3 regions of the Vibrio alfacsensis genome follow, and region 1 is predicted to be linked to each of the others. Evidence: predicted binding sites of a transcription regulator. Region 1 holds the regulator's gene; each other region holds the start of a gene.
The links. The regulator MetJ, encoded in region 1, represses methionine synthesis genes. The targets are predictions, from matches to a motif close to TTAGACNTNTANANGTCTAA.
Positions count from the first base shown of each region.

Region 2: a site for MetJ is predicted at 2,400-2,419, ahead of metK (methionine adenosyltransferase). Genes of this name have one in related genera too.
Region 3: a site for MetJ is predicted at 1,751-1,770, ahead of metA (homoserine O-acetyltransferase MetA). Genes of this name have one in related genera too.

Region 1 is NZ_AP024165.1:2,834,098-2,838,890, reverse strand. It holds gene VA249_RS13060 ((2Fe-2S)-binding protein) at 1-32, shown strand, start outside; gene bfr (bacterioferritin) at 105-581, shown strand; gene VA249_RS13050 (malic enzyme-like NAD(P)-binding protein) at 783-2,060, shown strand; gene metJ (met regulon transcriptional regulator MetJ) at 2,171-2,491, opposite strand; gene VA249_RS13040 (O-succinylhomoserine (thiol)-lyase) at 2,720-3,880, shown strand; gene VA249_RS13035 (bifunctional aspartate kinase/homoserine dehydrogenase II) at 3,898-4,793, shown strand, end outside.
Region 2 is NZ_AP024165.1:2,645,579-2,650,371, reverse strand. It holds gene VA249_RS12145 (SprT family zinc-dependent metalloprotease) at 1-17, opposite strand, end outside; gene VA249_RS12140 (DUF2189 domain-containing protein) at 84-881, opposite strand; gene metK (methionine adenosyltransferase) at 1,166-2,320, opposite strand; gene VA249_RS12130 (hypothetical protein) at 2,495-2,689, opposite strand; gene tkt (transketolase) at 2,688-4,682, shown strand; gene VA249_RS12120 (hypothetical protein) at 4,733-4,793, opposite strand, start outside.
Region 3 is NZ_AP024165.1:1,369,609-1,374,401, reverse strand. It holds gene VA249_RS06710 (APC family permease) at 1-400, shown strand, start outside; gene VA249_RS06705 (DMT family transporter) at 514-846, opposite strand; gene VA249_RS06700 (hypothetical protein) at 1,041-1,388, opposite strand; gene metA (homoserine O-acetyltransferase MetA) at 1,793-2,734, shown strand; gene pilW (type IV pilus biogenesis/stability protein PilW) at 2,951-3,673, shown strand; gene btuD (vitamin B12 ABC transporter ATP-binding protein BtuD) at 3,702-4,469, opposite strand; gene btuC (vitamin B12 ABC transporter permease BtuC) at 4,456-4,793, opposite strand, start outside.

The DNA of each region.
Region 1 (4,793 bases):
CAGAATATCTAGTGCTGAAACAAGTTAGCTAATGACACGCTTCATTTTTGACACCTTCTCATTTGCTTCTACAGTTATATGAAGCCAAAGAGGAGGGCTTTGTCATGAAAGGCGATCCAATCATAATTCAACATCTCAATAAAGTGCTCGGTAATGAGCTCATCGCAATAAACCAATATTTTCTTCACGCCCGCATGTATAAAGATTGGGGGTTGAAACACCTAGCTGAAAAGGAATACCACGAGTCTATCGATGAAATGAAGCATGCCGATCATTTAATTGAACGCATTCTATTTCTGGAGGGGCTTCCTAACCTTCAAGATCTTGGCAAGCTGATGATAGGTGAAGACACTCCAGAGATGCTTGAGTGTGACTTGAAGTTAGAAATGGCGGCTATCCCCGATTTAAAAGATGCGATCGCTTATGCGGAAGATATTCGTGATTATGTTTCTCGAGATTTGTTCCAAGATATTCTTGAAGATGAAGAAGAGCATGTTGATTGGTTAGAAACTCAGCTTGGCCTTATCGAGATGTCTGGCATCGAAAATTACCTCCAAGCGCAGTATGTTGATGAAGAGTAGTGGCGCTTTACTTTTGATTCATTAAATCCCCAAATGACACCTGTTTTATTAATCAGGTGTCACTTCTAAGTATCTGGTCTTATCTCTACTAGTTTGCTCTTTTTTAAAGATATAGGTCGCAATCTTGCCTATGAAGATTGATTTCTATACATTAATATTTACTCCCCCTTACCGAAACAATAACAAAAGAGAAACAGATACATGTCTGAAGAGCATCGCCAAGAACTCACCCCAGAAGAAGAACGTCGCCAACAAGCATTGGATTACCATGCCTACCCAACGCCAGGAAAAATTGCTGTAGAGCTGACTAAACCAGCGGAAACCGCTAACGATCTTGCGCTTGCATACAGTCCTGGTGTCGCGGAACCTGTACGTGAAATCGCGCAGAATGCTGACAATGTGTACAAATACACAGCGAAAGGTAACATGGTTGCTGTTATTTCCAACGGTACGGCGATTCTTGGTTTGGGTAATCTTGGCCCTCTGGCTTCTAAACCAGTAATGGAAGGTAAAGCGCTGCTGTTTAAACGTTTTGCTGGTCTAGATTCAATTGATATCGAAGTAAAGCACCGTACGATCGACGAATTTGTCGACACAGTAGCAAACATTGCTGACACTTTCGGTGGTATCAACCTTGAAGATATCAAGGCTCCAGATTGTTTTGAGATTGAAAAGCGTCTTATTGAACGTTGTGACGTACCGGTATTCCACGATGACCAACACGGTACGGCAATTGTTACCGCTGCGGGTATGTTAAATGCGATTGAACTGCAGGGTAAAAAGCTAGAAGAAGCCACGATTGTGTGCCTTGGTGCTGGTGCGGCAGCTGTGGCATGCATGGAGCTGTTGATCAAATGTGGTGCCATGCGTGAAAAAATCTACATGTTGGATCGCAAAGGGGTGATCCATACGCGTCGCGACGATTTGAATGAATACAAACAGCTATTCGCGAATAACACGGATAAACGCACGCTTGAAGATGTTATTGATGGGGCGGATCTATTTTTAGGGGTATCGGGTCCAAACTTACTACCAGCAGAAGCGTTGAAACTGATGGCCGATAAGCCAGTCGTATTCGCTTGCTCGAACCCTGATCCTGAAATCAAACCAGAGATCGCTCATGAAGTGCGTGATGACTTGATCATGGGGACTGGCCGTAGTGATTACCCGAACCAAGTAAACAACGTACTGTGTTTCCCATTCATCTTCCGAGGTGCTTTGGATGTACGTGCGAGTGAGATTAACGATGAAATGAAGTTAGCGGCGGTGGATGCAATTCGAGAGTTGGCGAAAGAACCAGTGCCAGAAGCGGTATTAAAAGCCGCAGGTGTTGATAAGCTCGAATTTGGCAACGACTACATCATTCCAAAACCAATGGATCCACGTCTATTGCCACGAGTGGCGAAAGCGGTTGCTAAAGCGGCAGTCAATTCAGGTGTTGCTCGTATTGAAATGCCAGAAAACTACATGGCTGAATAAATCGCAGAGTGATGATCTAGATAAAAAAAGGGACGCATTGGCGTCCCTTTTTGGTTTTGTTGAAGCACCCCCCCGGCGTTACTTCCAAACGATGACGAATTTGTAAGCAATTATTCTTCGTCAAACGCTTCGAATTCAATGCCCATTGCAGTCATCAGCGCTTTTGCTTCAGCCGGAATATCATCAGGGCGGTCTTTACGAAGGTCTTCATCCGTTGGCAGTGGTTGACCTGTGTAAGCATGTAGAAATGCTTCACACAGAAGTTCACTGTTAGTTGCATGGCGTAAGTTATTGATCTGGCGGCGAGTTCGCTCATCAGTCAGTACTTTTAAAACTTTTAGCGGGATAGAGACGGTAATCTTTTTTACTTGTTCGCTTTTTTTACCGTGCTCAGCATATGGGCTAATGTATTCGCCATTCCAGTCAGCCATTGCGCACCTTCATTAATGTAATAAGTTGGAAAATTAAATGTAGGTGCGATTTTAGCTGCATTTACCGCCATAAGCAAAGACATATAGACGTCTAGAAGTGTTGACGTCTTGTTTTTAGGCAAGTAAAGTGACGTTAATAGTTAGGGAAGAGTGTTAATCAATTGAGCAATATGAGTTAGATATAGCGCATTCCCGTTTAGATGTCACCACCCGTGAAAGGATACACTCATGAGCACCCGTAAGCCTGCGACCATTGCTGTACGCACAGGTATCGAATCAGACAGTCAATATCACGCTGTCGTACCACCAATTTACCTTTCAACTAACTATGGCTTCCCGGCATTTGGTGAAGTCCCTCAATACGATTACACCCGTTCAGGTAACCCAAACCGAGGCTTGTTAGAGAAAGCATTGTATGAGCTTGAATCAGGTAAAGGTGCAGTGGTGACCAACTGTGGAACGTCTGCGTTAAACCTTTGGGTTTCGGCGTTTCTTGGTCCAAACGATCTCATTGTTGCACCACACGATTGCTACGGCGGCACCTACCGTTTATTCAACACCCGAGCAAATAAAGGCGACTTTAAGGTTCAGTTTGTTGATCAATCCGATCAGCAAGCACTGGATGCTGCGATGGCGAAAAAGCCAAAGCTCATCCTGCTAGAAACGCCATCAAACCCTCTAGTTCGCGTTGTTGATATCGCGGCAGTGTGTGAGAAAGCGAAACAAGTTGGTGCGTTAGTGGCCGTGGACAATACCTTTTTGACACCCGTATATCAAAAGCCTTTAGAGCTAGGTGCCGATTTTGTTATCCACTCAACAACTAAATACATTAATGGTCATTCTGACGTGATTGGCGGTGTGGTGATCACCAAGAGCGAAGAGCACGCTGAAGAGTTGGCATGGTGGGGTAACTGTATTGGTGCAACGGGTACACCATTTGATAGTTACATGACTCTGCGAGGAATTCGCACTCTGGGTGCACGAATGCGAGTTCACGAAGAAAGTTCTCAGGAAGTGTTAGCGTATCTTCAAACGCAATCCTTAGTCGCCAAGATCTATCACCCAAGTTTGCCTGAACACCCGGGTCATGATATTGCGAAGAAACAACAATCAGGTTTCGGCTCGATGCTCAGCTTTGAGTTTGCAGGGTCATTTGAACAATTAAAAGTGTTCGTTAAAGAGCTTGACCTGTTCTCCCTTGCTGAGTCGTTAGGTGGTGTAGAAAGCTTGATTTGTCACCCAGCTTCAATGACGCATCGTGCGATGGGTGACGTTGCATTGGCAGAGGCTGGAGTATCTCAACAATTATTGCGTTTATCTGTTGGTCTGGAAGATGCACAAGATCTGATTTCTGATCTTGAACAAGCATTCACGAAAGCAGCACAGTAACGGGGAGTATAACGATCATGAGTGTACAACGTCAGCTGCATAAATTTGGTGGCAGCAGCTTAGCGAACTCCGAGTGTTACCAACGTGTGGCCAGTATTCTTAGAGAATATTCAGCAGAAAATGATCTCGTTGTGGTGTCTGCTGCGGGAAAAACGACGAATCGATTAATAGAGTTTTTGGATGGCTTAGAAAAAGATGGTCGCCTTGCTCATGAAGCTTTGCACAGCTTACGACAGTTTCAAATCGAATTGGTTGAGACTCTTCTGACGGGGGATATTAAGAGTGAATTACTCGCCTCGTTACAGGATGAATTCAGTACGCTAGCCGAATTGGTTGCCCCGTTAACAGAGCCGCAAAAGGCAGCGGTGTTAGGTCATGGTGAAGTGTGGTCTTCTCGCTTGCTGGCTGCATTGCTGTCACAGCAAGATTTACCCGCTGTTGCGCAAGATGCGCGGCTGTTTTTACGCGCAGAATCTGGGATACAACCAGAGGTCGATCGTGCCCGCTCTTACCCGTTAATTAAAGAAGTACTAGCGCAACATAATCATAAACGAGTCATTATCACAGGCTTTATGGCCCAAAACTATGCGGGCGAAACGGTGTTACTTGGCCGCAATGGATCAGATTACTCAGCGACAGTGATAGGAGCGTTAGCTGGAGTGAGCACGGTCACTATCTGGAGTGATGTCGCTGGCGTTTATAGTGCGGATCCTCGACTAGTATCGGATGCTTGTTTATTGCCATTGTTACGTTTGGATGAAGCCAGTGAGCTTGCGCGCTTGGCAGCGCCAGTGCTTCATAGCAGAACACTTCAGCCCGTGGCTCAGAGTGCGATGGATTTGAACCTCAAATGTAGCTATCAGCCAGAATCGGGATCAACTCGTATTGAACGCGTATTAGCTTCGGGTCGTGG
Region 2 (4,793 bases), 190 kb from region 1:
CTCAGTTCTATATCCACGACTTACCTCATTTAATCAACAAAAAGCCCCCGCGTGAGCGAGGGCCGGATCATAGCATCAGTTTTCTAAGGTGTGTGTTTTTTCTTAATGATGGCATGGTATGCATGCCAAGTACCGTAGCCTAAGATTGGCATCGTAAACAGCATACCAATACCATAAGTAGCAAAGCCAATTAAGATACCGCCACAAATAATCGCAGCCCAAACAATCATTGCAGGAATGTTGGATTTCACCGCGTTAAAGCTGGTAAATACGGCCGTCATCATATCCACGCGACGTTCCATCATTAAAGGTATGGAGAATGCGGAAATACTGAAAACCACACAAGCTAAAACAAAACCAACGAGCGAACCAATAACCAAGAAAGGTAAGAATTCAGTTAGCGGAGCGCCCTGTACAGATGGGTATAGAGCGTGAAGTAGGGCAGCGATACGCATCCAGAAAATCATGCATACTGCGAGCATTACCGCGAAAGCCCACTGCGATGTTGAGTTACGTCCGATGGCTTTCATTGAGTGGAATAAGCTGGGTTTATGCCCACGTTCTCTCTCCCAACTTGCATCATATAAGCCGAGTGCAAGAAAAGGCCCAATCAGCATATAAACGATAAGACTTGGCATCACGACGAGGTGGGTACCTTGCCACTGAACAAGGAGCACAATACCAATCGCTGCAGCCATAAAACAGATGCCGTAGAAAGCACTAATGATGGGCATTCGGACGAAGTCGTTCAACCCTAACGCTAACCAGTGAAATGGCGCGGTAAGGTTAATGGTATTGCAAGGGATGGTTCTAGCATATTCGTTGTCAGGGACTGCCTTATGTTTATTGTGGAAGTCTGACGGATTCACAGTACGAGGCATAATTCCTCCTTGATTTGCTCCCCTACGGGCTCAAATTCATCTTGAATGAAACGGACCGGATGCCTGACTGACGCATTATATGCCCCTCTAGCCACGTGAGTCTGCATCTTATTTCGAATAGTTATATGCATCGAGAAGTGCATTTAACATTACGTTAACTATTGATGGGGTTGGCGCAATTTACAAATAATTGCTGAAGTTTTGTTCGATGTAATGTGAAAGAGTGCAAATACAAAAAGCCCTCACCAAAAGGTGAGGGCTTAATTGATTCTTGCGAGATTTGATTATTTGATGCCAGCAAAATCGCGTAGAAGTTCAGCTTTATCAGTCGCTTCCCATGGGAATTCTTCGCGACCAAAGTGGCCGTATGCTGCTGTCTTCTTGTAGATTGGTTGAAGAAGGTTCAGCATTTCTTGCAGACCGTATGGACGTAGGTCGAAGAATTGACGAACGGCTTCAATGATGATGTCGTGTGATACTTTCTCAGTACCGAACGTTTCAACCATGATAGACGTTGGATCCGCCACACCGATAGCGTATGAAAGTTGGATTTCACAACGGTCAGCCATGCCTGCAGCTACGATGTTTTTCGCTACATAACGCGCTGCATATGCTGCAGAGCGGTCTACTTTCGATGGATCTTTACCAGAGAATGCACCGCCACCGTGACGAGCTGCGCCGCCGTAGGTATCAACGATGATCTTACGACCAGTCAGACCACAGTCACCCATTGGACCGCCAATAACGAAACGACCTGTTGGGTTAATGAAGAAGTTGGTGTCTTTGCTAATCCACTCTGATGGCAGTACTGGCTTGATGATTTCTTCCATAACCGCTTCACGTAGATCAGGTGTTGATACTGAATCACAGTGCTGAGTTGAAAGAACAACGGCATCGATGCCTACGATCTTACCTTGGTCGTACTGGAAAGTAACCTGAGACTTCGCATCTGGACGTAGGAAGTCTAGCTTACCGCTCTTGCGCACTTCAGCTTGCTTTTTCACTAGCAAGTGAGAGTAAGTAATTGGAGCTGGCATTAAAATTTCAGTTTCGTTCGTTGCGTAACCAAACATGATACCTTGGTCACCCGCGCCTTGCTCTTTAGGATCGGCTTTATCAACACCTTGGTTGATGTCTGGTGATTGCTTACCAATGGTGTTTAGAACAGCACAAGAGTTAGCATCAAAGCCCATGTCTGAGTGAACGTAACCGATTTCACGTACGGTTTCACGAGTCAGTTCTTCGATATCAACCCACGCAGAAGTTGTGATCTCACCACCTACCATAACCATGCCGGTTTTTACGTAAGTCTCACAAGCAACACGTGCCTTAGGGTCTTGCTCAAGAATAGCATCAAGAACTGCGTCAGAGATTTGGTCTGCGATTTTATCTGGATGACCTTCTGATACCGACTCAGAAGTGAACAGGTGCTTAGCCATGATAGCTCCAATCTAAAAGTTTACTCATGGCTAACTAACCCAAGCTGGCCACGAAAAATTCAATACTGTTTGTAGGTGTTTCTACATCTAGACGTCTATTTTAAATTTCCGTGTTCGAATTACAAGCTATTTTTCAGTTTGAATTCACACAGCATATTTCCCAAACGTTTGCTTTTAGTGTGGTGAATTTAAACAAAAAGCGGGATAACTAGAAAAAGATTGCGCTAAAACCTCAAAAATGGTGAGTAAAACGTTTGCAGTCGGATTTTTGCTTTGAGAGAATATTGCTCGCACTTTAACGCCCAACATGATTTGGGGTTGTGCCAACATTCCTTTATTAATTCGCTTAATGCACTCAGGAGCAGACATGTCTTCTCGTAAACATCTGGCTAATGCAATCCGCGCTCTAAGCATGGATGGCGTTCAACAAGCAAACTCTGGCCACCCAGGCGCACCTATGGGTATGGCTGATATCGCTGAAGTTCTTTGGCGTTCTCACCTAAATCACAACCCAGCAAACCCAGAGTGGGCTGACCGCGACCGTTTTGTTTTGTCTAACGGCCACGGCTCTATGCTGATCTACTCTCTACTGCATCTGAGCGGATACGAGCTGTCTATCGATGATCTTAAGAACTTCCGTCAGCTTCACTCTAAGACTCCAGGTCACCCAGAGTACGGCTACGCGCCTGGTATCGAGACAACGACGGGTCCTCTAGGTCAAGGCATCACTAACGCAGTTGGTATGGCAATGGCTGAGAAGGCACTAGCGGCTCAGTTCAACAAAGAAGGCCACGACATCGTCGATCACTTCACTTATGTGTTCATGGGTGATGGCTGTTTGATGGAAGGTATCTCGCACGAAGCATGTTCACTTGCTGGTACGCTAGGCCTAGGCAAACTGATTGCATTCTGGGATGACAACGGCATCTCTATCGATGGTCACGTTGAAGGTTGGTTCTCTGACGACACGCCTAAGCGTTTTGAAGCATACGGCTGGCACGTAATTCCGGCGGTAGACGGTCACGATTCTGAAGCAATCAATGCTGCAATTGAAGCGGCAAAAGCGGACCCTCGTCCTACGCTTATCTGTACTAAAACTATCATCGGCTTTGGTTCTCCAAACAAATCAGGCTCTCACGACTGTCACGGTGCGCCACTAGGTGCGGAAGAAATCGCAGCAGCACGTGAATTCCTAGGTTGGGAACACCCAGCATTTGAAATCCCAGCAGACGTATACGCACAGTGGGATGCGAAAGCAGCAGGAACTGAGAAAGAAGCAGCTTGGAACGCGAAGTTCGAAGCTTACGCAGCAGCTTACCCTGCAGAAGCAGCAGAGCTTAAGCGTCGTCTAAACGGCGAACTTCCTGCACAGTGGGAAGAGAAGACAAGCCAGATTATTGCTGACCTTCAAGCTAACCCAGCAAACATCGCATCACGTAAAGCATCTCAAAACGCACTAGAAGCGTTTGGTCAAATGCTTCCAGAATTCATGGGCGGCTCTGCTGACCTAGCGCCTTCTAACCTAACCATGTGGTCTGGTTCTAAGTCTCTAGAAGCGAACGACTTCTCTGGTAACTACATCCACTACGGTGTACGTGAATTCGGTATGACTGCGATCATGAACGGTATCGCTCTACACGGCGGTTTCGTTCCTTACGGCGCAACATTCCTAATGTTCATGGAATACGCACGTAACGCTATGCGTATGGCTGCTCTGATGAAAGTTCAGAACATCCAAGTTTACACGCACGATTCTATCGGTCTTGGCGAAGATGGCCCAACTCACCAACCAGTTGAGCAAATTGCTTCTCTACGTTTGACTCCAAACATGAGCACATGGCGCCCATGTGACCAAGTTGAGTCTGCAGTTTCATGGAAGCTTGCTATTGAACGTAAAGATGGTCCATCGGCACTTATCTTCTCTCGTCAAAACCTAGCGCAACAAGAACGTACTGCTGAGCAAGTAGCGGACATCGCGAAAGGTGCTTACATCCTGAAAGACAGCGATGGTAAGCCTGAGCTAATCCTAATCGCAACAGGTTCTGAAGTTGAACTAGCAGTGAAAGCAGCTGAGCAACTAACGGCTGAAGGTAAGAAAGTACGCGTTGTTTCAATGCCATCAACAGATGCATTCGACAAGCAAGACGCCGCTTACCGTGAATCTGTACTGCCATCAGACGTAACAGCACGTATCGCGGTAGAAGCGGGCATTGCTGATTTCTGGTACAAGTACGTTGGCTTTGACGGTCGCATCATCGGTATGACAACATTCGGTGAATCTGCGCCGGCTGACCAACTGTTCGAGATGTTTGGTTTCACTGTAGAAAACGTAGTGAACACAGCAAAAGAACTATTAGCGTAATTTAGCGCTAGAAATGAAAAACCGAGCGTTAGTGCTCGGTTTTTTTGTGCCTATTCAAATTCGTTTCCCCAGTTATCCTTCTCTTTGTGTCCACATTTCTTACAAGTGACA
Region 3 (4,793 bases), 1.5 Mb from region 1:
GATTGTTAGTGTGCTTTCTTTAGTGTTTATCTTAGTGCCAAACGTAAACCAAGGCATGTGGCTACTCAATATTTTGATGACCCAGCTCTACATGGTGATGTACATCTGCATCTTTGTGAGCTTCTTGGTTTCTCGTCGTAAACACGCAAAGATTGAACGCCCTTTCCGCGTTCCTGGTGGGAAATTCGGAATGATGCTCGTTGCGACACTGGGCTTGATCAGTTGTGTAGTGACTATCTTTGTTTCGTTTGATGTACCTGCTGGAATCAGTGCCGAAACCGGGGCTTATGCGCTTATCCTTGGCTTTATCGCTTTTAGTTTGCCAGCGATTGCCGCGGTTATCTATCGTAACCGTAAACTGCAGCAGCAAGGCCAGCTCATTGAGGCTATGGCAAACTAAAAAAAACAAGAGCGAACTGCTCGCAATAAATGCATATTAGTCATGCCTATTCGATAGAAACAAAAAACGCAGCATTCATCGCTGCGTTTTTCATATTCAATTCAATCAACGGCTTAATGACCAACGGTTTTAGATAGTAAGTTTACGATCAAAACGCCGGTGAGAATAAAGCCAATTCCTACCATCGCCGCTAGATCGAGTTTTTGTCCATATAAGAAGTAACCGACTGCAGCCACCAAAACGATGCCTGCCCCACTCCATATTGCGTAAACAATCCCTACTGGCATGCTTTTCACTGTCACAGATAACAAAAAGAAAGCGATGCCATATCCAATAATAACGATGGTGCTTGGCATTAGCTTGGTAAATTGCTCTGTTTTAGGAATGTTAGAGGTTGCAATCACTTCACACACAATCGCAATAGACAACGCCACCAATGGAGGCATAGAAATAAGCATTTTGAACATTAGGCATTCACGCTCAATTGACCTTAATTCGATGACATATCGAATTTCTAAGCCGCGCATTATAAACAAAATTGCCAACCCGAACAGTAAATGTGAAGTAAATCACCTTTACTATTATGAAACAGTCATCCTTAAAGCCCATCACGAGCCTTACGTAGGATCAGCGACGTAGGTCAACTCACCGTCATATGGTGTTTTTGTGCGATAGCAAAGTAAATATGCATATCAATTGGCTCTGGCGTATTCAGTAACATCTTGCCAACTTCTCGCTGAAAATGGCCATAATTTCCTAACTCATCGGTCAAACCAAGCTGCTCATAGTTTTCTAAGTTTGAGAACATCCCATAAGCATATTGGTAGCGCACTAAGTCATTCTCTTTTTGATAATCGAGCGCTGCTAGCGCTTGGTCGATCTCTACTGGCGAATAGTAATGCTTATCCCCGAACGACCGCAATAATACCTTAGGTACCTCTTGCGCAATGCTCTGAATGACTTCTTTTTTCTTTAACATTCCAAACATACAACCCTCCAGTAACACGATGAAACGAGTGACTTGCACCATGAGCTCCAAAATCGGCGCATAGATTTATACTAGCTCGATCCCAATCCACTCATCAAACTATACTGATCACGTTGCATTCTTGTGTAGCCAGAAGTTTAAGTGGGGTCACACATATCTCAACAAAGTATGCATCACATCGAGTGAGTAAAAAACATCCTCATCCTTATCTCATCCATGATGCCAATGGATAAATGAACACTTGGAAATGAAACCGACGTTATTGACCGTTCATACTCACCATTTCTTTTATCAGTAATTCGCAGTTAGCGACGTCATTCACGACACTCTTGTATCGACATCCGAAACAAATTACGTTAAGTTTAGATGTATAGACGTCTAAATTACAGCTTATGGAGAGAGCCGTGCCAATTAGAATTCCAGATCAGTTACCCGCGACCGATGTACTTAGAACCGAAAACATTTTCGTGATGAGCGAAAGTCGAGCGGCTAGTCAGGAAATCCGCCCTTTACGTGTGCTTATCCTCAATTTAATGCCAAAAAAGATTGAAACTGAAACGCAGTTCCTTCGCTTACTTTCCAACAGCCCGCTGCAAGTCAACGTGGAATTGCTTCGAATTGATGACCGCCCAAGCAAAAATACGCCTACGGAACATTTAGATACGTTCTACCGACAATTTGAAATGATCAAAGCAAAAAACTTTGATGGCATGATCATAACAGGCGCACCGCTTGGGTTAGTTCAGTTTGAAGACGTTATCTATTGGGATCATTTAAAAACCATTATGGAATGGGCAAAAGATCACGTTACCTCTACACTTTACGTGTGTTGGGCGGCACAGGCTGGGCTAAAACTGTTGTATGGCTTACCAAAGAAAACACGTAAAGAAAAACTGTCCGGCGTGTATCATCACAATATTCATCATCCGTACCATCCTGTGTTGAGAGGGTTCGATGACACTTTCTTAGCGCCCCACTCTCGATATGCCGACTTTTCGCCTGAGTTTTTAGAAGCACATACTGATTTAGATATTCTTGCAACTTCTGATGTCGCCGGTGTTTATCTTGCCTCAACCAAGGATAAGCGAAACGTCTTTGTAACTGGTCATCCCGAGTACGATTCTCATACGCTACACAACGAATACATTCGAGATCTCGGTGAGGGGATGGAGCCTGCTATTCCTGTTAATTATTACCCAAACAACAACCCAGATAATCCACCATTCGCCAGCTGGCGCAGCCATGGGCATCTATTATTCTCAAACTGGCTAAATTATTGTGTTTATCAGCAAACGCCATACGATTTGGATCACTTTAGTGAAGCGGCATTCACTAAAGATGACTAAATCATTAGAAAAGATGAATACGTGTTTCTTTAATCGCTCGTTTCTAAATACTGGACTTTTTGATAGATAGTTTAAGCCGTCATTTGACGGCTTTTTCATGCCCCTTGCCAACCTGCTCGCATAGTCATTCCCTACTCGTGAGTTTCAACGCATGAAACCATATCCTATCTACAGATGAAGTTTATTGACGAATAAAGATAGATGTAAGGACAAAAAATGACGTTCACTCAAGTTAAGGCATGCGTAATAACCAGTCTATTTAGCCTTTTGGGGTGCGTTACCGTTCAAGAAGATCAAGTTCATCAGCACACCGATCCTATTGCCTTATCAGAGTCGCGCATTGCGCTTGGATTGAGTTATCTAAAAAATGGCAGCATGATCCAAGCTCACAACAATCTACAGCAAGCATTGAGTTATGCTCCGCACTATTATCGCGCTCAGTTATCAATGGCACATTATTACGAATCCGTCGGTGAAGACACCAAAGCTGAGCAGTTGTACCGCCGCGCATTTGAGCAACATTCACAAAATGGTGATGTGCTTAATAACTATGGCACTTTTTTGTGTAAGAAAGGAAACTACGTTTTGGCGGATACGCTGTTCAAGCAAGCCATCGAACGACCAAACTACTACTTAATACCCGTCAGCTACGAAAATGCGGCGTTCTGTGCGTTAAAAGCAAACGATCAAGACAAAGCCATTGTCTATTTCTCTCGTGCTATCGCTCATGACCCACACCGCCCTAAATCGATTCTCCAGCTTGCGAAATTAGAAATAGACCGGGGAAATTATACGGACGCAAGACTCAGACTGATTCGATTTAATCAAGCATATGGCCTTAGCAAGCCATCTCTTCAACTCATGATCCAATTAGAAAACAAAGCTGGTAATGATAAGTTAAAACAGAAGTACCAACAAAAGTTGGACAATTTGAGTTAAGAGGACCAACCAGAAAGATCAACAGTCCCTAATCAAACAGCAAGTACGCTTTACCATCCAGGGTCACTTTTTTCACGCGAGTACGAAATACATCGCTCAATGCTTTTTCTGTGAGGACTTCGTTCGCATTCCCTTGAGTATGCAGAACACCATTACTCAGCATTAGGACTTTGTCAGCATGTCTTAACGTTCGATTGAGATCGTGATTGGCAACCAAGACACACACTCCTTGTGCGGCAACGGCATTAATCAACAGATACAACAACCCCTCTTGTGCTATATCCAGAGGCGCGGCAGGTTCATCCAAAATCAGTAATTGAGAATATGGGTTGATTGTTCGCCAGACTTGCAAACACACACCAGCCAGTCGAACTCGCTGCCATTCTCCCCCAGATAACGTTTGAATACTGCGATAGAGCTTTTCTTGAAGTTGGACAAGCTCAATGACCTTATTCACGGCTTCTTGGACTGTGGCATCTGCAATGTTGCACCAACTCGGTAATGACAATGCAAGATATTGAAATACATCAACGTTAAATGCAGGCCTCGATTGCTGACATAAATAGCCACGGACGTGAGCTTGTTCCGACAGCGGCATCGCTAAAAGAGCTTTGTCATTAATAAGCACTTCCCCACTAACATTATCTCGCGATGTAAGCGTGCCGGAAATCGCTGCTAGCAATGTGCTTTTTCCTGAACCATTTGGCCCAACCACGTGCACAACTTCCCCGGCTTTACATTCAAAAGACAAGGGTAATAATCGGTTTCCCACCGCGATGTGTTTAACGTGCATCATGACTTTTCACTAACATCCAAATGAATATTGGCGCACCGATGGACGTGGTCATGACACCCAAAGGCAGCTCGGCTGAATCAAGCAATAAGCGGGCACCTATGTCAGCAAACACCAACAAAGCCGCACCGGATATCGCCGATAAAGGCAATAAATATCGATTCTCGGTACCAAAAGCCAATCGCAATAGATGTGGTACCACTAAACCAACAAAACTAATGATGCCACCTAATGCGACAGAACCTCCCACCAATATGGAAATAGCAAGGATCAATTTCCAGCGCAGCTTATGGACATCAACGCCCAATTGCATCGCATGGGTTTCTC